DNA from 3 places in the Oleiphilus sp. HI0086 genome. Region 2 is predicted to be linked to each of the others. Evidence: predicted binding sites of a transcription regulator. Region 2 holds the regulator's gene; each other region holds the start of a gene.
The links. Region 2 encodes FliA, which starts transcription of late flagellar genes. Its sites were predicted from a motif close to CTAAAGTTNNNNNNNNNNCNGCCGATA; they were not measured.
Positions count from the first base shown of each region.

Region 1 (5,315 bases), on a different contig from region 2:
ACTGGACTCGCTACAGTATAAAACGCGGTGACTCCTTAATTCGCATAGCAAAGAAATTCAACACAACTCCAACCTTGATTAAGCAAGTCAATCAGCTGCGCTCTAACACGATCAGAGAGAAACAAAAATTACTTATCCCTGTTGCATCTGAAGGTAAAGCTTATTACAACTTAAGCCAGCATAATCGACTCAAGCGCAAGCAAGACAAAATATCCGGAAGCCAAGGCAGCAAGAAACTACGTTATAAAGTACGCTCTGGAGATACCATGTGGGATATTTCCAGAGCTCACAAAGTAGGCGTTCGCTCTCTAGCCAAGTGGAACGGCATGGCACCCACTGACCCGATTAAGCCAGGTCAGGAATTAATTATCTGGTCACTTAAGGATGTAGGTAAAGCAAGCATGCCGCTACCGTCTTTTAGAGATAAAAGGCAAATGATCAGAAAGATTGGCTATCGAGTAAGAAAAGGTGACTCGCTCGCTCGCATCGCAAGTAAGTTCAGCGTAACGATTAATGACCTAGTAAGCTGGAACAAGCTAAACAAGAAAAAATATCTACAGCCAGGACAGAAGCTAACCATCTACGTAGACATAACAGCTACTTAGGCCCCGTTACCGAGGCTAGAATTTATTTTAACCTAGGAAGCCACCTCTAAAATCATTCAGACAATAAGTACTCACTAAATTCGATAAAGTGGGAAACAGTTACCTTATCTACTGGAATCATAGACTTATCAGCGTCAGCGCTATTTTCACTTAATTCACTCATCATATCTTTCACTCTTTCAAGCGTTTCACGAATCAAGCTGACCATTGAGTCGCGCGGAGATTCAAACACTCCCATTGAATCATTCATCTGATTAAAGTGATTAACCATATCTACAATAGGTTGATACCGCTTTAGGTTTGATAAGTCATTCGTTCGACCTTCTTGTGAACTAGAAGGTGCACCATAAGTTCTTAACTCTTCCGCTACAGTCTTGGACAAGTCTAAGGAAAAGGATGCAATTTCGCTGGAATCAAACCCTACACTCATCGCTGATTCAAATGCATCCTGAAAGCGGTCTTGAAAAAATAATTCCGTTACATTACCTAGCTGCGACAATAGCTCGTTAATTGCCGTAAGCTCCGATTCATCCAGCTCCCCTTCGACACTATATTCAAACGACTTATCGCCGGACACAGCCACGCCTAGAGAGTTTCCCGAAGACTGGTAAATAGAGGCAAATGTATCACTCAAACGAATCGAGACTTTATCGCCATCCCTGGTCGTTAAGGAAAACTCGGTACTATCATGACTTGCATATTTGTACTTGGAAACAGCCTCGAAAGACTCTGGCTTAAGCTGTTGTTCATTGACTTTCTCTGGCGTAAAAAACTCGTAAACATTTAAAGCTTGCTGGGAGGTTTTAGCCTCAGTATCTACAGGAGTGTTAGTCGAAGCCGCAACTTCATTTCTAGCGCTCTGCTTGCTCCCTTCAGCTAAGCCATCTGCAGCACTCAGATGTTTTCCTTCAATATCATCTACCCCCTCATCAACCAAATGTCGAGACTGAGCTATTTCCTCCTCAAGCTTTTCATCCATCAAACCCAATGCGCTGATATCTTCTTTAGCGGATGAAAAGCCCGCCTCAATCCCTTTTCGAGCCTGACTTAATAAGTCACCAATTCTCGACTCATCCGCCCCGTTTCTGAGCTCGCTTTCAATTCGGCGTTCGACAAAACCGAGCACAGTATGAGCCACATCTGATGGAGAAGGCACTTTAAACTCAAACTGAGGTTTTTCGATAGTAATATTGAAACTAAAGTTTGTCTCTATCGAGCGGGAGAAAATTCTCCTTCCACTATCGGTACCGGCTTCTAAAAGCTGAGTTTCAACGCTTGTTTGCATACTTGCACTTAGCTTTGCAGAGCCAGTGCTTTCAGCTATCTTACTGGCATCTAGCGAGCGGTGCCGCGACAGCCCACCATCGTTTAGCTTGTCAATGTTATCTAATGCGTTCATACAAAACCCTCTAAAATCCGGTTGACCTCATAGCTATTACCGTCCGCAAAAAGATTTTCTTTAGGCATTCTTTTATAGAAAAGACATCTAAAGCAAGAATCTGTTATATTCCACGCAATTCACCAACTTAATGCGATTACTATGAATAAATTCCCCGAACCAAGCGACCAATACATGCCCGCCACACTCCTTCGGCGACTTCTTGCGTTTTTTTATGACAGTATCTTATGCATAGCTCTCACCATGACCATCACCATGATCTATATGGCGATTAGCCATAGCCTTATTGGTGCCGAAGAGTACAAGCAAATTAATGAGTCAGGCCAATCGCTTAAGGACCCACTACTATCCTCAACGCTTTTTATTTCCCTATTTCTGTTTTTTGGTTATTTCTGGACTAAAACCGGACAAACCCTTGGAATGCAGGTTTGGCATTTACGCATACAAAATGAGGACAACACATCAATCAGCTGGAACCAAGCCCTTGTCAGGTTCTTTGTCGCCGGAGTTTCCATTGCCGCATTCGGTCTTGGCTACCTTTGGGTATTCATCGATAAGAAAAATCGAACCTGGCAATGCATCGCATCTGAAAGCAAAGTTATACGAATTCCAAAGCGCAGCTAGACTCTAAATAAGTCAAACCAGCTTTCTCAGGTCAAAAAAAAGCTCTCGACATAATCGAGAGCTTTTTAGACAACAAACAAAAAATTAATCGTGAGCAGAGATAATCCAGTTTGTAGTCGACTCCATATCAGTAATAAACAACTGACCGATTGACTCACCAGTATCGCCGAATGAGATAGAGTGGATATCAATATCACCCTTGAAGCGCGTATTGATTGCAATACCATCCACAAAAGGATTACTACCAGCAAGCAGACCATCTATATTTAAAACAGCATCTTTAACTGCATAGATTTCACGAATAGAGTGCGCAAAACTAAATGATGAAGTGCCATCCAAACCTGTCAAATCGCCACGCTCATTGTGAATTTCCATGTCAGAAATCTGAACACCGGCAATATCAATATATACATCCAGATCTGTAATCTTAAAGTAACGACCCCAGTATATTTTGGAGTCAGCCTTACCCGTATTACCACCTAGAGGTCCAGATCCATCAAAGCCGTTACCATTGTTCTCAAGATGTAAGTCATCAGGACCTAAGTAACCCTGGATACCTAATTGACTAATCAAGGTAGTTGTACCAGCAGCACCTTGGTCGGGACCCTGACCATCAGTATCTAGACCAGCAGAACCTAGCTCATAACTTGAACTTGCCAAGCCAATTGCATCGATTTCAAGACGAAAGTCGACAGCATGCTCTAGGACTAGCTCTGCAGTATGAAAATCGTCTAATCCAAATCTACCGTCAGCTCTATACTGATCGATACCGCCTTCTGAAGCCCAGCCATCAGTAAAGTCAAAATGGATTACCAAATCACCATCACCATATGTGCGCTTATCGTCAATTACAGCGTTATCACGAGTTGAGTCAATACCGTTTGCAACACTAACAAACGTCGTATCAGTATTCCCATCATTTACATACATCTGAGCAATATCACGCATATTGGAAAAACCATATGCAAGCTCATTATCACCGTCGGTACCATCACCGGCGATGTCAATCTCAAGCCGTAAGTTGTCAAGCATCGTACCTGCAGAGCCCGTACCATTACCCAACGAGTTACCACCCATACGGATACCTTGAATCAACAAATAGCCTGCATCGTGATATGCGAACTCTCCGATCTCCCACTGACTTTCTACATCAAGAGTAAGACCTGCCTGACCCGTGACGTCTTGTAGACTATCTTCATCAAGCATTTGGACTTCGGCCATCACATTTGATGACAAAGCAGAAACTGCCGTCACCAAAGCCAACCTCTTCAAGCCTTTCATTATTGTATTCTCCTACTTTTTTTATTGTGCCGGCCTTCAGCTCTATTTTAGTCCAATCGGGATATATAGACTTTGTACCGTTAGGCGCCCCTTTCTTTCTTAAATACAGCCCGCATCCATGCATACACAAACCTGTGCCAAGGTCCTACAATCCACCCTTGACCCAAGGACTACTACATACGCATTTTATCCAGTCTAGTTGCTGCTTGAATAATACGCGAATTAACAACCTGGTTCAATCATGGAAAGTCTGTGTGAGACACTGCTCTCACTCCAGCTCAACGTGCCCTTCGCAAAAGGAATATCCCTGCTACCAAACATACCGAAATAGGAATAACAGTCGCATAGATTGGATTAAAACCAAACACAATTGCACTCGGCCCTAACAGGTCTTGTGCATACTTGAACAACAGTCCAACCACTACCCCTGAAAACACCCTAAACCCCATCGTGACAGACCTAAGAGGCCCAAATACGAACGATATTGCCACCAAGACCAATACTGCCGTTGAAATTGGCTGAAACGCTTTCTTCCAAAATGACATCATATAAGCGTCAGAGTTTAAGTCCTGAGCTTCAAGATATTGAGAATAAGTATATAAACCCGATATAGATAAGTCGTCGGATGACACAACCAACACACTAAGCACCGAGGGAGACAAGTCTGTTTGCCAAGTTTTAGTTGGGAAATGATTGACGTAAGTGCGCGCCCCTTTAAAGCTTGTTTCAATAACAGACTCTAACTGCCAAGTACCACGCTGAAAAATAGCACGCTTCGCAAACACACTACTTTCAAGCTGATGATCAGCATCATACCTCTGCAACGACACACCATGAAGCACACCGTTTGATTGCACGGCATTAAAGTGCATAAAAGTATTACCCTCCCGATGCCACACCCCTCTATGACTGGCAACATTTTGCTCTGCCCCCTGGAGAACCGCTCTACGACTCTGAGCTATACCTTCCGTTACAGGAGCAACAAACTCCCCCAAAAACAAACCAATAAGCACAACAACTATTGCAGGCTTCATCGCAAAAAAGACAATCCTTCTGGTCGATACACCCGCTGCACGAATCACCACCAACTCGCTATTTTTGGCAATTGCACCCAAGCCTATCAAGCACCCCATAAACGCCACCAAAGGCAAGTAGTCATATATTCGTCGAGGCAGGGTCGTCAGTACGAACAATGCGGCATCAATAATCCCGTACTGCTCACTCAAATCATTCACTTCCGCCATAAACGCAAACAAAACATCTAACGATAGAACAACCGCCGCAACCAATAGCATGGACGCCGCCACTGTTTGCACAATGTAACGATTAATTCTTCTCATTATTGTTCCCTAGCGCCATATATAATCTGCTAAAAAGCGTTTTCAAAAGTGCCTTATGGTTAATCA
Region 1 covers NZ_LWFZ01000352.1:16,556-21,870, forward strand. Annotated here, with positions in the region: gene A3756_RS04535 (LysM peptidoglycan-binding domain-containing protein) at 1-605, shown strand, start outside; gene A3756_RS04540 (DUF5610 domain-containing protein) at 658-2,004, opposite strand; gene A3756_RS04545 (RDD family protein) at 2,146-2,628, shown strand; gene A3756_RS04550 (DUF6160 family protein) at 2,713-3,909, opposite strand; gene lptG (LPS export ABC transporter permease LptG) at 4,188-5,249, opposite strand.
Region 1: a site for FliA is predicted at 2,042-2,068, ahead of A3756_RS04540 (DUF5610 domain-containing protein). Genes of this name have one in related genera too.

Region 2 (5,315 bases):
GCACCGGAACCGTGTAGCTCATCTAACAAGTTTTCGAATTCGTCATCGGTAATTTCGTCAGATTCTTGTTCGGATGCCGCTGGTGCACTCCCTTTACCCGCATCATCATCTAATGCATCCAAGAGCTGTTCAAACTCATCATCAGTAATATCAGCCTCTTCAGCAGAGGCTTCTGCAGCAACCGGCTCCGGTGTTGGTTCAACAGCTGCAGGTTCAGCAGCAGGCGCAGCGTCAGCAGGTTTCGCAAAACGTTCTAAGTCACTTAAAAGCTGTGGGTCAGCTGGGGTTGGATCTTGGCCATCTCTGACTTCACTGAACATTTCGTTTACAGAGTCTAACGCACGTAAAACGACATCCATTAAGTCAGCATCAAGACTTCGCTTACCATTTCGCAGAATATCGAACACGTTTTCTGCAATATGACAACACTTGACCAGTGCATCCAACTGTAAAAAGCCTGCTCCACCCTTTACAGTGTGAAACCCTCTAAAAATTGCGTTTAGCAAATCTTTATCGTCTGGATTTTGCTCTAGATCAACCAGTTGCTCTGAAAGAAGCTCGAGTATCTCTCCAGACTCTACAAGAAAGTCCTGAAGTATCTCATCATCCGCTTCAAACCCCATCTTCTACGCCCCTTTAAAATCCTAGACTGGACAGCAAATCATCCACATCATCCTGGCCAGAAACAACGTCTTCGCGTTGCTCTGCATGGAGTTGTGGACCTTCACCCTCAATGCCTGTTTCTTGTTTTTCTACTTCGTGGACTGTTCCTGTAATCTGGTCAACCTTACCGGCCATTCTGACCAAATTAACAAGATTCTCTTCAACATCTTTAACCAATCCGGTGACTCGTTGAATCACTTGACCAGTTAAGTCTTGGAAAGACTGCGCTAACAGTATTTGCGTGAGATTATCATTTACTTTATCTGAATCCTCACACAACTTTCCAAGGAAAGTTCCCATTGTGGCTGTCAGCGTTCTAAACTCATCAGGTTTCATTTCCTTACGCTGTAAGCGAGACCAATCCATCTTGAGTTTTTTCGCTTCCTGGCTGATTCCTGAAGCATAAGGCATGGTTTCTTCGACAAGATCCAAGGTCTTGTTTGCAGCCTTATTGGTCATATCAACCACATACGCGAGTCGGTCGGACGCATCCTCTATAGTAGACAGGTCATCTTTAGCCGTCTCACTGGAAGCATCGATGTGAAAGTTCCGAATTGACTCGTGTAGCGACCGAGTTAAGCGACCGACTTCTTGGTACAGAGTTTTATCCCGAGTCTCATTTAACTCAGAAATAATACCTAACGCCCCCGACAAGTCTCCTTTGTCAATTCGCTCCTTCAACTCATTAGCCTGAGCCTTCAAAGTCTGCTCAAAACCGCTTAGAGGTTCGCTATTTATTAGCTTTGCGTCAGTCATGAATCGCTCAGCCTTAGGAATCGATACGTTCGAAGATTTTCTCAATCTTCTCTTTTAAAACAGCTGCGGTAAATGGCTTAACGACATAACCGTTCACACCTGCTTGCGCGGCAGCAACTATCTGATCTCGTTTAGCCTCAGCCGTTACCATTAGCACAGGAAGACTTTTGAGGTTATCGTCAGAACGAACATGCTGAAGCAACTCAATACCAGTCATCCCAGGCATATTCCAGTCAGTCACCAGAAAGTCATACTTACCTGTTTGAAGCATTGGTAAGGCAGTACTACCATCGTCAGCTTCATCAGTATTAGTAAACCCTAGGTCACGCAATAGGTTCTTAATAATTCGTCTCATTGTAGAAAAATCATCTACTACGAGAATTTTCATATCTTTATTCAAGTCGACCTCCACTCATGTCGATACCCGAAATTACATTTTAATACCTAAAAACAAGTCTAGTCGGTGTTCTTAGGCTAGCCAGTTTTTTTTGATATTTGTTTCACTTATCGGCACATTTCTTAACAACTATATAAAATCAAGCCAATTTATTAATTTTATTCGCTTTATTTTCCCCTTACATGGGGGACAAACTTTGAGAAAAGAGGTCTAAGCAAATAGTTCGATCAGGCTAAGACAAACTGCAATCAGGTACGCCAATCACTCATTCTAGCTTTCAAACGCATCGCTGCTTGAGAATGTATTTGACTTACTCGAGACTCACTAACAGAGAGCACCAAACCAATTTCTTTAAGATTCAACTCTTCTTCATAATATAAAGACAAAACCATTTTTTCACGCTCAGGGAGAACATCAATCTCTTTGGCCAAAGCTCGACGAAAGGCATCATTCTGAACATCCGTCGCGGGCGTGTAATTCTCGGACAAATACTCTTCACTAGAAACGTCACCTGACTCACTTAGCTCTTCAAAGCTAAATAACTTGCCACTAGCGCTGTCTTTCAAGCAAGCAAAGTATTCCTCAAGCGTCATACCTAACTCTGAGGCAACCTCGCCATCCTGCGCATCACGACCCTCTCTATCTTCAATAGCCTTGATCGCTTCACTTATCTTTCTTGCATTCCGATGAACAGACCTTGGCACCCAGTCTCCCCGGCGCACCTCATCCATCATCGAACCACGAATTCTAATGCCCGCATAAGTTTCAAAGGACGCACCTTTAGAAGCTTCATACTTCCTGGAAGCCTCTAATAACCCGATCATACCAGCCTGAATTAAATCATCGACCTGAACGCTAGACGGTAGACGAGATATCAAATGATGCGCAATTTTTTTGACTAAAGGCGCATGAGACCGAATCAAATCATCGGCACGTTTTACTTGAGCGTCTGTATACATCAGCCTATGACACCGGAACTAAACACGTTCTAGTTTGAGGTAGCCTGAACCAGGCGCTCAACAAAGAACTCCAAATGACCTTTTGGAGAAGAAGGCAGTGGCCAGCTATCCGCTTTTTGGGCAAGCGTCTTATATGCCAACGATGCTTTTGCACGAGGATACACATCAGAAACAGCCCGTTGACGCTGCACTGCTTTTTTCACCGACTCATCGAAAGGGATTGACCCAACATACTGCAGAGCAACATCGAGAAATCTCTCAGTAACGTGAGCAAGCTTGGAATAGAGGTGGCGCCCCTCTTCCTGCGTTTTAACCATATTCGCCAGTACACGAAAACGGTACATATCGTAATCGCGATTTAACAATTTAATTAGCGCATATGAATCGGTAATCGATGTAGGCTCATCACATACGACAACAATAACTTCTTGCGCAGCCCTAAGAAACGAAACAACACCATCGGATATACCTGCTGCGGTATCAATAATCAGGACATCGAGATCTTCAGAAATTTCACTAAAGGCATTAATTAAACCGGCATGTTCCATTGGATTCAAAGAAACCATTTTTTGCGTACCAGATGAAGCTGGTACTACTTTTATTCCTTTGGGCCCATCAACCAAAACGTCACGCAGAGAACATTCGCCACTTATCACATCCGCTATATTGCTTTTAGAGGTGATACCTAACAAAACATCAACATTAGCCAAACCTAAATCGGCATCTAAAAGTACAACACGACGCCCCATCTCAGCGAGCATAATCGAAAGGTTAATAGACACATTACTTTTGCCCACACCACCTTTACCGCCAGTTACCGCGATTACCTGAACCGGATTAGAATTCGCCATACTGGTGAAAATCCCCTTTTATACATCTAATTATTTTTCGCACTTCAGTTTATTCAACCATATTGAGATCTTCGTGATACTGAAACATTGACCGTATTTTCAGTGTATACTGCATAATCTTGCTACATTCAGCTCTATATTTTAATCAACGCTAATAAGAGTTTAGCAGATATGATTAAGTTTACGCAGAATGAGAGAATATTTGATCTAAAACACCTTCATGCTCTTGGGCGCTGATTGTTACCCATCGCTCCGAACTATTCAATAAAGATTCAGCTCTCGAGAGGATTTCTTTTTGCCTAAACACATGAATATCCTCAGGAACTCGCTGACCGTCAGTAAAATAACTGGCTTTGAGACGCGTATCGATAAGAAAGCTCATCACCTCACCCAGGCTAACAGCTTCATCAACCTTAGTAATAATGGCGCCTGACAAGCCTACCATTTTGTAGTGATGGTAATTTGAACACATCACCTGATACTGCCCTACAGACGATACAACAAGGTGTGACTGAATATCATGACCCGACAGCTTTAATTCCTGCAGCTGCTCAGACCAGCACGCGTCGGTATGCATTAGGCCAGCAGTATCAACCAAGACAAGTTTTTTGTGACGCAAGCCATCAAGTATGGTATCCAGACTATGACGCTCATCAACAACATGGACAGGCACATTGAGTATTCTGCCAAACACCTTTAGTTGCTCGTGCGCAGCTATGCGGTATCTGTCAGTTGTCACCAAGGCTATATCATCAGCACCATGTCGAATAACAAACTGAGCAGCCATTTTACCTATTGTCATGGTCTTACCACTACCTGTAGGCCCAACCAATGCAATGACGCCACCCTGCTCGATCAGGTCATCTTCAGGAGCCGATATTAAAGCTGAAACACCCTGTGAAACACGAGACCATGCCTGACTGTAGTCCATACCTAAATCAACCATTGCCATTAGCCGTTTTTTAAGATCCCCGGCAATACAAAGGGATTCGAGTTTACGTTCGATTTTGCTGAGCGTAGCCGATTGCTCACGTTCTTTTTCATTCTGCACTTGCTTGTAAGCCTGCCCGGACATTAGTTTTTTAATCTCTAATATCTCTGCACGCATATCCGATAATTCGCCCCACGGAGTACCATTTTGTTTAGCATCATGTGACGCAGCCTTGCGCTCCATTGCCGAAGAGCTTGCCTCTGGTTCAGACACTGCCTCTGAATCGTTCTCTTGCGCAAGAGCATCAGGCCGCTCTTTACGCTTAGCCTTAACCTCTTCTATCTTTCTACGCGCACTATCTAGCTCTTTTTGCAGTTTCAGGTGTTTTTCTGCATGCATACGAGCAAGTTGGGAAGGGCTAGGCTCGCCACGCTCTATCAATTGACTTTCGATGGTTTCAGGTGAGACATCTTCCTCATAGTCGAGCGCAGCAACAATTTCGACACCACCGTCAACTTTTGAGTTGGATAAGATAACCGCATCGGGGCCAAGTTCTTCTCGAACCATTTTTAAAACTTCTTGCATGGTCGCTGAAAAAAAGCGTCTAACTTCCATAAGGAATCACCTGATTATGTTTACTACTCATCACTTCAATTGAACCTTGGAGCGAGTTCTACCGACACGACGTCAATTTATTGACCTACGTTCGCGACGATTGTTATTTGTTTATTGTTTGGCACTTCCTGGTAAGAAAGGAC
Region 2 covers NZ_LWFZ01001402.1:2,586-7,900, reverse strand. Annotated here, with positions in the region: gene A3756_RS23860 (chemotaxis protein CheA) at 1-623, opposite strand, end outside; gene A3756_RS23855 (protein phosphatase CheZ) at 637-1,419, opposite strand; gene cheY (chemotaxis response regulator CheY) at 1,433-1,819, opposite strand; gene A3756_RS23845 (RNA polymerase sigma factor FliA) at 2,065-2,775, opposite strand; gene A3756_RS23840 (MinD/ParA family protein) at 2,805-3,626, opposite strand; gene flhF (flagellar biosynthesis protein FlhF) at 3,808-5,172, opposite strand; gene flhA (flagellar biosynthesis protein FlhA) at 5,250-5,315, opposite strand, start outside.

Region 3 (5,315 bases), on a different contig from region 2:
TTTGGCGATATGCTACAAGATCAACTTGACGACATGAACGCCGAAGATGCCGCCAGCATGTTTGACGCTGGCTTCACCATTATGACGGCAGAGTTCGACAAACTAATTCCAGAGATCCTGGAAGCATTCGGCGGTGAAGATACCAGCGCCGTGATCGAAGAATCGAACTAACTGTCGGCAACGCTGAGTACATAGAAATAGCGGCAATCAATAGCCGCTATTCAATCTCTTATGTAAAAGCAATAAGCAAAAAAGCACTCTAGACTTGCGAACAAGCCTCTAGAGAATACCCTTTTCAATAACTTCCTGACGAATACCAGACCAGGCACCTTGAATCTTCTTCAAGTGAGAAAGCACCTCTTCCAACATTTCCAGATCGTTTTTGACATTCGCTTCAAACAATCGATGCTCACAGTAGACATAAAGATCAAATAAATTTTGCGCAACCTCCTGCCCCTTATCTAAATCCAGAAAGCTACGCAAACCCGATATAATCTCTATCGACTTGTTAATCAAACGATTCTTGCCTTCAAAGTCACTCGCAGCAATACGCGCCTTAGCCATATTAATGCGCTCAACAGCACCATCAAATAAAAGCTGAATTAATTGGTGACGGTCAACATCGACAACACTTGTCTGCGCATTAACCGACTGATACTGATGTAATGCATTCATATTATTCTCCTACGATTACCGAGGTGTAATTTCCCCAGCTACTTCTCTTATTTTTCACTTGAACTTGAACCTGAAAGCGCATCTAGCTGCGCCTTTATAAAATCCATCGTACTATTTAACTTGGAAACCGCGATATCAGCTGCGGTAAACTGCCTAGCTAAACGCGCAGTAACTGACTCTATTCTTTCATCAAGCGCAGTACGCTGCTCTGCAATCAAGGCTAGCTCTTTAGCCAGCGTATCATTCTTAGTAGTGAGCGAACCTTCAAGCGATACCATATTAGTAATCAAGTCTACTAACTGCTCGCCAACCCCCTCAATATAAGTAACCGTTCCACGGTCGCCCGTAGATGATCCGCCAACAGTAATTCTAATACCTTCAGAGTCATCACCAACAGCAGCGGTTAACACCTGCCCTGACCCTGTCGCCACAGCACCGTTGATAGTACCCTCAACATCGACGCCATCAACGCCCGCAGCAATACTCAGACCAAGCTGAGCTACTGTATTAGTATCAACAGCTGTTATCTCTACCGTAGACGCCGCACCATAAACATTTGAATTAATTACCAACTGGTTAGAGCCGTCTAGACTAACCGTTACTGACTTTCCAGCAGCACTAAGCGTTGAATCTGCATTGATTTTAGATTGAATCTCGGCAGCTAATTGAGTCTGCGTATAGCTACCTGCATCAAGCGTGATTGAACCACTTTCAGTACCATCAATACTAATGGTGAATTCATCATTATTTGCATCAATAGTTGTACTAGCACCTAAACTTACAGCGCCCGATAGCTCTCCTCTTGTCGCAGCAGTCGTTATGTTAATATCATAACTGCCCGGCTTAGTGTTGATACTTGCAGTACCAAAGCTTACTTGAGCATCGCTGGCTCGCCCTTGATCACTGAACAAAGCCGAAACATCATCTGGGTGCGAATCAAGCTGATCACTAAGAGTGTCTTCATTTAGGCTTAGCAAACCAGTTTGATAATCTGTCGTAATACCAATATCTGCCAAACTACGGACATTTGCATTTTCCAAACCACCAACCGTCGAACCCAATACGCGTCGTACCTGATTCATCATACTTCGAGTTGTCGAGTCACCAAGCAAAATGCCCGCTTCAGCCCCACCACTAGGGTCAAACTCACTATTGTCGTTCACCAAAGTCTGTAGAGCATTAAACTTCTCTACAAATTCTGAAACTTTCTCGACCACAGCAGTGTGATCATTTTGAACAGATAAAGCGGCTGGCGAACCATCATTTGTGCCACTCAGGGTCAGGGTTAAACCTGGAATAGCGTCATAAATCTCATTACTTGAGCGCGTGATCGGTACACCATTCAATTTGAATGATGCATCCGCGGCTGGTTGACTCTGTATTAAGTTAGTCGCTCCCGCGGTGTAGGCGAGTCGAGAAAGACCATTTGCATCTGTGTTACTTGCATCACCGGTGTCCGAAACAGAAATATCGATCGTTTTATCCAGACCCGTTTCATCGGCATTGAATACAAGCTTATAGCCAGTTCCCGTGTAAAGAACTGAAGCCGTCATGCCTACATCAGATTCAGAATTGATCGCTGCAGCAATACCATCAAGCGTATTATTACTATTATCGATAGTAACGTTAGTCGTTTTTCCATCAACCACTATCGTTAAAGAGCCTTCACCAATCGCTGTTGTATCGGAGTCATTAAACTCAGTAGAAGTAAGCGTTTGAGAGACTGCTAAAGCGGTAACTTCAAGCGTATGAACTGATGGAGTTGCATCATTGGAGTCTACCACTGCAGAGAATGCAGAGTTCCCAGAAGAAACCGTTTTTGATTCGAATAACTCAGGATTTGCCAGTGTACGCGAAGGTAGGCGAAGATCTGTAATAGCGGACTTTATTTGACCAAAAATTGACAGTTCAGCATTTACGTCAGCTTCTTGACTGTCCAGACGAGCCTCGACCGGAGCACGCTCCGCACTAGCGAGATTCTCTATTAACTCGCTAGTTAGAACACCCGAGCCTATTCCGACTGAAGATACACTGGCCATAACATCCACCTACTCACCTGTAATCACCAAAAGTGCTCTATATCAGATATAGCGCGAAAGCCGATATTTTCTTGCTTTCAATATTTTAGTGATTAACGAATACTAAAGGGTAAACAGCTTAACAGCGTTATTGAACCCTGCCTATAAATAGTATCGGCAGGCAACACGGGAAGTTTAACTCCCGTGTTGTAAAAGAATGTAAACCATTGCCGCTATTTTAGCCAAAAACTACACTTTAGCTTTAAATAAACTTAACGGTTCATCTTGATGCAAGTCTTGAGCCAACTTCAAAGCAACATCATCAGGAATCTGCCTAACTACTTCAGAGGTCTGCTTATCAACCACTGTTATAATCGTTTTCCCTGACTGATCATCGAGATTAAACTGCAAATTTCTTTGCACCGACTGCACATAGTCATTCAACTTTGTTACAGCCTGCTCAACCTTTTCTTGCGCTTGCTCCGCTGGCTTAAGGCTAGGCTTTTCTTCTACACCTTGCGCAACCGGCTTTGCACTCGCACCATCTTTAAAGTCAACAGAAGAACTGCGCTGTGCCTTTTGAGCAGACGATGCAGCAGCCAGCTTAACTGGCTGGCCTACACCACTCATTTTCATGTCGCTCATAATTCACCTCACATATCTTTTTTAACTGCGTAAGCCGACTTTAACTCACGCTAAAGCCGGCAACGTTCATATTACTAAGTACTTATTACTGTAGAAGCGATAGAACCTGCTGAGGTCTAGCATTCGCTTGCGACAATACTGAAATACCTGCCTGCTGAAGAACCTGAGCTCTAGATAGCGCTGCAGTTTCAGTCGCGAAGTCAGCATCTCTGATTCGAGAGTTTGCAGCTGATAGGTTTTCACTGTTTACCGCGTTGTTAGAAATTGTGTTTTCGAATCTGTTTTGAATCGCACCCAATTTCGCTTGCTCTCTTGCAACCTGGTTGATCGCGTTATCAATTGCAGTTATCGCGTCTTCAGCACCTGCTGCGGTACTGATATCGATATCCTTCAGCTGCTGACCATCTTGAGAGCCACCATATGTACCGACCTCAAAGCCTGAGTTGCTAATCGCCGTAGGATCCTGAGTACTAATTTCAATAGGACCACCAGACTCTAACTTAACCGTACCAAAAGTAGTAGCATCCGCAGCACCGAAGTTTGTACCCGAACCAACAACAATATTTCGACCATCTTCAGCCAACAACTCGTACTGGTTGTCGTCAACAATTTTAGCAGTAACACCTGTCTGAGCCGTCTTAGCGTTAATCGCATCAACCGCTAAAGACACCTGCTCAGAGGTCGTGCCAGTCGTACCAGCGGCAAAACTAATAGACACGCCATTGACCGTCGCATTACCAGCAGTATCCGCAGAAACATCAGATGAGGTCACCTGCGTGGTATTCGCAGTCGCAGTCACACCAGTTTGATCTGAAACCAAGTTAATTGCTGATGCAACTGAAATCGCACTCGCATCTTTATTTGCCGTCGACGCATTATCAAAAGAGGAGAATGTAGCACCAACCGCTGTACCATTAATTACCAAGTCACCAGCAGTAAGCGCCGTACCACCCAAGGTATCACTCACAGCAGTTGCTTTTGAACCACTATAAGAACCCACTTCTAAGCCAGCATTCTCAAGCGAAGCACCCGTATTACTAGTAATCTCAATATCACTACCATCTTTAGATACTAAAGTGTAGGAACCAACATACGTGTCAGCCGCTGCAACACCTGCCGCTGCTGCACCCGCACCCGAGATATCAATGTTACGACCGTCTGCAGCAGAAAGAGTTACACCTTGCTGCAAGTTATTTAGATCAACCGACGCAGTAACACCTGTTTGACCGCTGCTTAGGTTAATTGCGTCCGCAACACCCTGCAAATCAGTAGATAACGTGCTTGCATCGCCAGATCCACCAACATTGATCGTTACACCATTAATATCAAAGTTAGCGGCACTTGCTACGTTAGTGACTTCTGTACCCGATGCAACCGTTGCATTAACAGTCGCACTGACACCCGATTGATCAGCAACCGCATTGATGGACGCAGCAATTGCAATAGAACTCAAGTTCTGATCGGCAGTTGAAGCACCATCAGCACCCGCATCTGCTGCACCTACTGCGAAGCCGTTAATTACCAGGTCACCCGCAGCCATTGCTGGACGAGCATCGGTAGATGAAACAGAAGACAAACCTGATGTGATATCTGTACCTAGCGTTTCCTCTGACACCTCAGAGATTGAAACGTCTATTCGATCACCAACGTTTGCACCTGTTTGGAAACTAGTACCCTGGAAAGAACCATCTAAAAGGTTCTGACCGTTAAAGTTTGTTTTCTCTGCGATACTCGCAATCTCGGTTTTAAGCTGCTCAACCTCTTCTTGCAGTGAAGAACGTTCCAATGATGTATTCGTACCGTTTGCAGACTGCAATGCTAGTTCACGCATACGCTGCAAGGAGGTTGTCATACTGTTCAATGCACCTTCAGCTGTCTGTGCTAGCGATACACCATCACCTGCGTTTCGGTTTGCTACATTTAGACCACGAACCTGAGCATCTATTCGGTTTGAAATCGCCAAACCTGCCGCATCAT
Region 3 covers NZ_LWFZ01001369.1:798-6,112, forward strand. Annotated here, with positions in the region: partial or broken gene rdgC (recombination-associated protein RdgC) at 1-171, shown strand, start outside; gene fliS (flagellar export chaperone FliS) at 280-675, opposite strand; gene fliD (flagellar filament capping protein FliD) at 723-2,714, opposite strand; gene A3756_RS23525 (flagellar protein FlaG) at 2,943-3,338, opposite strand; gene A3756_RS23530 (flagellin) at 3,424-5,315, opposite strand, start outside.
Region 3: a site for FliA is predicted at 2,866-2,892, ahead of fliD (flagellar filament capping protein FliD). Genes of this name have one in related genera too.